Catenulispora sp. EB89: one gene and its partner. The protein of the gene in region 2 interacts with the protein of the main gene of each other region in a pairwise test. Links are inferred from orthologs where the notes say so. Each region holds a gene or a part of one and is shown on either strand. Other genes may lie near its edges.

Region 1 (3,555 bases), on a different replicon or contig from region 2:
TGGATGCCGTGACGGAGCCGCTGGACACGTCGGCGCTGCAGGAGCGCTTCGACGGGCTGATCGCCGCCGACGAGCGGATCGAGCCGCGGGACTGGATGCCGGAGGCGTACCGCAAGACGCTCGTGCGCCAGATCGCGCAGCACGCGCACTCCGAGATCATCGGGATGCAGCCGGAGGGCAACTGGATCACGCGCGCCCCCTCGCTGCGGCGCAAGGCGATCCTGCTGGCGAAGGTGCAGGACGAGGCCGGGCACGGGCTCTACCTCTACGCGGCCGCCGAGACGCTCGGCGTGGACCGCGCCGACCTGCTCGACGCGCTGCACAACGGGCGTCAGAAGTACTCCTCGATCTTCAACTACCCCACGCTGACCTGGGCCGACATCGGCGCCGTCGGCTGGCTGGTGGACGGCGCGGCGATCATCAACCAGATCCCGCTCCAGCGCTGCTCCTACGGTCCCTACGCGCGGGCCATGGTGCGCATCTGCAAGGAGGAGTCCTTCCACCAGCGGCAGGGCTTCGAGCTGCTCAACGACCTGGCGCACGGCACGCCCGAGCAGCACGCCATGGCGCAGGACGCGCTGGACCGCTGGTGGTGGCCGTCGCTGATGATGTTCGGCCCGCCGGACGCCGAGTCCTCGCACTCCGCGCAGTCCATGGCCTGGCGCATCAAGCGGCACTCCAACGACGACCTGCGGCAGCGCTTCGTCGACATCAGCGTCCCGCAGGCCGAGGCGCTGGGGCTCACCATCCCGGACCCGGACCTGCGGTGGAACGAGGAGCGGGGGCACTACGACTTCGGCGTGATCGACTGGACGGAGTTCCAGGAGATCCTGGCCGGCAACGGGCCGTGCAACCGGCAGCGCGTCGCGGCGCGGGTGCAGGCGCACGAGGACGGCGAGTGGGTTCGGCAGGCGGCTATGGCCTATGCGGCCAAGCACAGTGACAGTGAGAGGGACGTGGCGGCGTGAGTAGCGGTCTGCCTCTGTGGGAGGTCTTCATCCGCGGGCGGCGTGGGCTGTCGCATCAGCACGTCGGGAGCGTGCACGCCTCGGACGCGGAGATGGCGCTGCGCAATGCGCGAGATCTCTATACGCGGCGCGGCGAGGGGGTCTCCATTTGGGTCGCCCCGGCGGCTGCGATCTCCGCTTCCTCGCCGGACGAGAAGGAGCCCTTCTTCGACCCGGCTGCGGACAAGGTCTATCGGCATCCGACGTTCTACCGGGTTCCGGAAGGCGTGAAGAACCTGTGACTACCTCTACAGAGCCCTCTGAGTCCTCTGCGCCGGTTGCGCAGTACGCGCTCCAGTTGGGCGACGACGCGCTGATCCTGTCGCACCGGCTGTCGGAGTGGTGCGCGCATTCTCCGGAGCTGGAGGAGGACGTCGCCCTGGCGAACCTCGCGCTGGACCTCTTGGGACAGGCGCGGACGCTGCTCACGTATGCGGGCTCTCTAGAGGGCGCAGGGCGTTCTGAGGACGACCTGGCGTTCCTGCGCACGGAGCGGGAGTTCCGCAACGTGCTGCTGGTGGAGCAGCCCAACGGCGACTTCGCGGCGACCATCGCGCGGCAGCTGTACTTCGCGACGTACCAGAGCGAGCTGTACGCGGCCCTGTGCGATTCGACGGACCCGGAACTCTCCGCGCTCGCGGCGAAGGCGGTGAAGGAGGTCGCCTACCACCGCGACCACGCCGTGCAGTGGACGCTGCGCCTCGGCGACGGAACCGAGGAGAGTCACCGCCGCATGCAGACCGGACTGGAGCAGCTCTGGCCGTACACGGCGGAACTGTTCTTCGCGGATCCGATCGCCTCCGCGCTGGTGGAATCCGGCGTCGCGGTCGACCCGCGCACGCTGCGGCCCGCGTGGGAGGCCTCGGTCGCCGGCGTGGTCGAAGCCGCGACCCTGACGATGCCGGCCGACGGCTGGCAGCCGCACGGCGGGCGCACCGGACGGCACAGCGAGGGATTCGGGCTGCTGCTGGGCGAGATGCAGGCGCTGCACCGGCAGTACCCCGGGGCTAGCTGGTAGACGCGAGAAGACGACGGAGGTGGCGAAGATGGCGATTGTCGAGCAGCGCATGGCGCTCGACCTGGCGGCGCTGGAAGCCGCCGCATCGGCGGTCCCCGACCCGGAACTCCCGGTGGTGACCCTCGGCGACCTCGGCATCATCCGCGGCGTCTCGCTCGCGGACGACGGCGCGGTCGAGGTGCGCATCACCCCGACGTTCGTGGGCTGCCCGGCCACCGAAGTCATCGCTACCGACGTCCGCACAGCGGTCGCGAACCGCCTCCGCGAGTCCGGTGCCTCCGAGATCGAGGTGCGCACACGCACCGCGATGTCACCCCCCTGGAGCACCGACTGGATCAGCGCCGCCGGCCGCCGCAAGCTCGCCGAGCACGGCATCGCCCCGCCGACCGGCGCGGCACGGCACGCGGGCGGTCCGGTCGCCGTGACGATCGGGCGCGTCGGCGATGGGCGCGCGGTCGAGTCCGGCGGCGCATCTGATCGCGCGTCGGCTGGCAGCAGTCCTGTCTCTCCTTCCCCCGCCCCCCACCCGCCCTTCCAAAATCGCGCAGCCCAGGCCGCAGCTCGAACCGCCGCCGCCGCCCCCGCCTGCCCCCGCTGCGGCAGTGCCGACACGCGCGAGATCAGCGCGTTCGGCAGCACCCCGTGCCAGTCCCTGCGTGCCTGTCGGGCGTGCGGGGAGCCGTTCGGGGCCATTAAGTCCCTGTGATCTAGTCCCCTGTGAGAGCGCTGTGACCTTCCTTCCTGTCGTCGGCCTGGACCGGCTCACTGATGACGCCGTGCGCGTCGTGTTCGAGGTGCCCGCGGGGGAGCGGGACGGGTTCCGCTTCGTGCCGGGGCAGCATGTGACGGTGCGGGTGGAGCTCGGCGGGGTCGAGGCTCGGCGGGCCTATTCGCTGTGTGCCGCACCGTGGGGCGATGGGGCCGCGACGCTGAGCATCGCGGTCAAGGAGCTCGGGCCCGGGGGGTTCGGGGAGATCGCGGCGGGCAAGCTCGGGGTCGGGGACCTCGTGGATGTGCTGCCGCCGGCGGGGCGTTTCGTCTTGCAGGAGGGCCCTGAGCACGTCGGTATCGTCGCCGGGAGCGGGGTGACGCCGGTCTTGGCCATGGCCGAGGTCGCGTTGGCTCGCGGGGATCGCTTCACTCTGATTTACGGCAATCGGACTGCCGCCACTGTCATGTTCCTGGAGGAGCTCGCCGATCTCAAGGATCGCTACGCCGAACGGCTGATGGTGCTGCACGTGCTCTCCCGCGAGCCGCGCGAGGCGGCGCTGCTGACCGGGCGGATCGACGCCGAGCGGCTGCCGGAGCTGCTGGCCGCGGCGTCGCCGGGCCCTGAGGCGCACTACTACCTCTGCGGGCCGATGGCGATGGTCGACACCGCCAAGGAGGTGCTGGCCGAGCGCGGGGTGACGCGCGGGCACGTGCACTTCGAGCTCTTCCACGCCGAGGACGCCCCGCCGCCGGCCGCCTACGCCGAGACCGCCAAGGTGCTGGACGAGGGCGACGTCGACGTGACCGTCACCCTCGGCG
Region 2 (3,457 bases):
CAGCTCCCGGTCTACGCGGCCTGGTTCGGCGCGGCGCTCGGCGTCGGCGCGCTGGCCTCCTACGCCCTGGCCCGCCGCCTGAAGCGCCGCACCTTCGGCCTGGAGCTCGACGAGATCTCCAAGCTCCTGCAGGAGCGCGAGGCCGTCCTGCACGGCATCCGCGAGGGCATGATCGCCTTCGACCGGGCCGGCCGGGTCAGCATGGTCAACGACGAGGCGCGGCGGCTGCTGGGCCTGCCGATGTTCGGCGGGGTCGGCGGCTACCTGGAGGACGTCGTGCCGCCCGGGCGGCTGCAGGACCTGCTCTCCGGCGAGATCGAGGGCAAGGACCAGGTCGTGCTGACCGACGATTACTACCTGACGGTGAACCGGATGCCGGTGACGCTGGCCGGCCGGCCGCACGGCGCGGTGGTCACGCTGCGGGACCGCACCGAGCTGTCCGGGCTGCTGCGCGAGCTGGACAGCGTCACCAGCCTCACCGACGCGCTGCGGGCCCAGCAGCACGAGTTCTCCAACCGCATGCACACCGTCGCCGGCCTGCTGGAGCTCGGCGAGACCGACGAGGCGCTGCAGTTCCTCACCGACCTGTCCGGGGCCGAGGCCGCGTTCGCCGAGTCGGTGCGCTCCCGGATCGCGCCGTCGGTCCTGGTCGGGCTGATCCTGGCCAAGGCCGCGGTCGCCGGGGAGCGCGGCGTGGAGCTGGAGCTGACCGACGACACCTGGCTCGGCGACACCCCGGACAAGGTGCAGGCGCTGACCACGGTGCTGGGCAACCTGATCGACAACGCCTTCGACGCCGTCTCCGGGCCCGGCGTCGACCCCGGCAAGCAGGGGCGGGTGCTGGTCTCGATCGTCGAGGACGACGACGGGATCGGCGTCCGCGTCGCCGACAACGGCCCCGGCGTCCCGGCCGGGGCGGCCGAGCACGTCTTCACCGACGGCTTCACCACCAAGCCGGCAACGGGTTCGATGCGAAGGGGTCTCGGTTTGGCCCTGGTGCATCGGCTGGTGCAGCGTCTCGGGGGTAGCATCACGGCGTCGGAGGGGCCCGGCGCGGTGTTCACCGTGCGGCTGCCGAAGGCTGCCGAGAACCGGGGGACGCTGCTGAGCACCGGAGGAGGCACGAGACCACGATGAGCGCCGCCATGGCCGCTGCCGGCCCGCCTTCACCCCAGTCGTCGCACGGCGCCGTCGCCGGGACCGTGCGGGTCCTGGTCGTCGACGACGACTACCGGGTCGCGAAGATCCACGCCGCGTACGTCGACCGCACCCCCGGCTTCGCCGTCTGCGGCCAGGCGCACTCCGCCGAGGCGGCCCTGGACCTGATCGAGGTGCTGCGGCCGGACCTGGTGCTGATGGACGTGTACCTGCCCGACGGCGACGGGCTCGGGGTGATCCGCAAGCTGCTGGAGGCGCCGGAGTCGGGCGAGTCCGGCCCGCGCCCGGACTTCGTGGTGATCACGGCGGCCCGCGACGTGAGCACGGTGCGCACCGCGATGCAGCTCGGGGCCGTGCACTACCTGGTGAAGCCGTTCGGCTACCCGGCGATGGCCGAGAAGCTGACCTCCTACCTGGACCTGCGGCGCCGGATGGAGACGCTGGACGACGCGGACGCCGACCAGGCCGACGTGGACGAGCTGTTCGGGCTGCTGCGCGGCCAGCCGGCGCTCCCGGCGCTCCCGGCCAAGGGGCACTCGGCGCCGACGCTGGAGCTGGTGCGCAACGCGGTGCGGGCGGCGGGCGGCGACGTGTCGGCCTCGGAGGTGGCCGAGCGAGTGGGGATCTCACGTCCGACGGCGCAGCGCTATCTCAGCTATCTGACTCGGCACGGGGTGGTGCGGCTGCAGCTGCGCTACGGGACGACCGGGCGTCCGGAGCACCGGTACTCGGCGGTGGGGTGAGGCGGGGGTCGGGTTTTCTCCGGCCGTGTTCTCCCGCTGCGTCTCCTGACGCGTTTTCCCGACGCGTTCCCCGTCACGCCGCGCGCCGACCCGGATTCGCTCGCACAGGGTGTCCGCCAGTGCGTGCCGCGTGGTCGAAAACCCTTGCGGGCCCTCGGAAACCGCACACGCCGCGTCATCGGCGCCAGTCCGCACGGACGCCACCAGCAGTCGCGCTTCGATAACGAAACCCTGACTTCCGCCCCTATTTGTCCGTTTATCGCAGCGCCAAGGCGGCGATTTCCGGCTGGTCCTGCTGAATCGTGCATCAGCACATGCCTACACTGTCTGCACCGCATCTCCACGGGCGCTCGGGCACCCAGGGGCGGCGGGGCGTGTAGATCGGAACCCAAGGGAGACCAGACAGTGGCAAGTGGAAACGCGATCCGAGGCAGCCGCGTCGGTGCGGGACCGATGGGGGAGGCCGAGCGCGGCGAGAGCGCCCCTCGGGTGTTCGTCTCTTTCTGGTGCGTGAACAAGCACGAGACCAAGCCCTCCTTCGCCAGCGACGCGCAGATCCCCGACACCTGGGACTGCCCCCGCTGCGGCTTCCCCGCCGGCCCGGACAAGGACAACCCCCCGGCGCGCTCGCGCACCGAGCCCTACAAGACCCACCTGGCGTACGTCCGCGAACGCCGCTCCGCCGAGGACGGCGACCAGATCCTCGCCGAGGCCCTGGCCAAGCTGCGCGGCCAGATCTGAGGACCAGCCGGTCCGGGCCCCGACGCCCCGATCCGCGCGGAACCGCCCGCACCACCGCACCACCCGCGTCACCGCCCGGCCGCGCTCCACTCGGTCCTCGGGCGATGGGCGCTGGCGTGCTGCGCCGGCGGCGCTGAGCTGCTGACGTGCCGAAGCCCCGCCTTCCGGATGCGGAGGGCGGGGCTTTCGCGCGCGATGCCGGGCTGCCCGCTGTCGGTGAGCGGACAGCCGATGTGTGGTCAGGCGGGCAGGCGGCCGAGCTGGTGGGCGGGCGGCGGGCGGCGGTCGGTCGGGCAAGCGGTCAGGCAGTCGGTCGGTCGGTCAAGCGGTCAGGCAGTCGGTCGGTCGGTCAAGCGGTCAGGCCGTCGGGCCGTCGGTCGGTCGGGCGGTTGGGCAAGCAGTCAGGCGGGCGTGTGGTCGGGCGGTTGGGCAAGCGGTCAGGCGGGCGAGTGGGCGAGCGGGCGAGCGGTCGGGCGGTCGGGCGGTCGGTCAAGCGGGAAGGCAAGCAGGCGGTCGGGCGAGTGGTCGGGCCGTCGGGCAAGCGGTCAGGCGGCCGGGCAAGCGGCCGGGCGGTCGGGCGGTCGGCTTGGTGGTCGGGCAAGCAGTCAGGCGATCAGGCAAGCAGGCGGTCGGGCAGGCCATGTGGTCAGGCGGTCAGATCTCGTTTCGGCGGCTCCCACTTCAGCGCGAGCTCGATACCCTCCTCGATCCGGCCCAGCCGGAGCAAAGCCTCGGCGCACTTCAGCGATGCCCAGCGCAATCTCCCACTGAGCGGAGCGAGCACGCCGACCGCGTCCTCCCACCGCCGGGCACGC

The links.
Region 1: the proteins of ABH920_RS46445 (region 2) and paaC interact in binary tests that used the Escherichia coli proteins (3 or more experiments, as listed by UniProt). The link is inferred for Catenulispora sp. EB89 from one-to-one orthologs.

What each region holds. Positions count from the first base shown.
Region 1 is NZ_JBGCCU010000004.1:238,767-242,321, reverse strand. The notes cover bases 136-3,135. They hold paaC (1,2-phenylacetyl-CoA epoxidase subunit PaaC), read left to right. Parts: upstream 136-1,245; coding sequence 1,246-2,025; downstream 2,026-3,135. Other genes in these bases: ABH920_RS10700 (2Fe-2S iron-sulfur cluster-binding protein), read left to right, coding at 2,754-3,135; paaD (1,2-phenylacetyl-CoA epoxidase subunit PaaD), read left to right, coding at 2,054-2,731; paaB (1,2-phenylacetyl-CoA epoxidase subunit PaaB), read left to right, coding at 965-1,249; paaA (1,2-phenylacetyl-CoA epoxidase subunit PaaA), read left to right, coding at 136-968. In the rest of the region: more of paaA, read left to right, coding at 9-135; more of ABH920_RS10700, read left to right, coding at 3,136-3,555. UniProt on the Escherichia coli protein: Component of 1,2-phenylacetyl-CoA epoxidase multicomponent enzyme system which catalyzes the reduction of phenylacetyl-CoA (PA-CoA) to form 1,2-epoxyphenylacetyl-CoA. The subunit C may be essential for structural integrity of the alpha subunit.
Region 2 is NZ_JBGCCU010000039.1:79,025-82,481, forward strand. What follows is about bases 122-3,023. They hold ABH920_RS46445 (response regulator), read left to right. Parts: upstream 122-1,145; coding sequence 1,146-1,901; downstream 1,902-3,023. Other genes in these bases: ABH920_RS46440 (ATP-binding protein), read left to right, coding at 122-1,137; ABH920_RS46450 (RNA polymerase-binding protein RbpA), read left to right, coding at 2,307-2,642. In the rest of the region: more of ABH920_RS46440, read left to right, coding at 1-121; ABH920_RS46455 (hypothetical protein), read right to left, coding at 3,289-3,457. UniProt on the Escherichia coli protein: Member of the two-component regulatory system DpiA/DpiB, which is essential for expression of citrate-specific fermentation genes and genes involved in plasmid inheritance.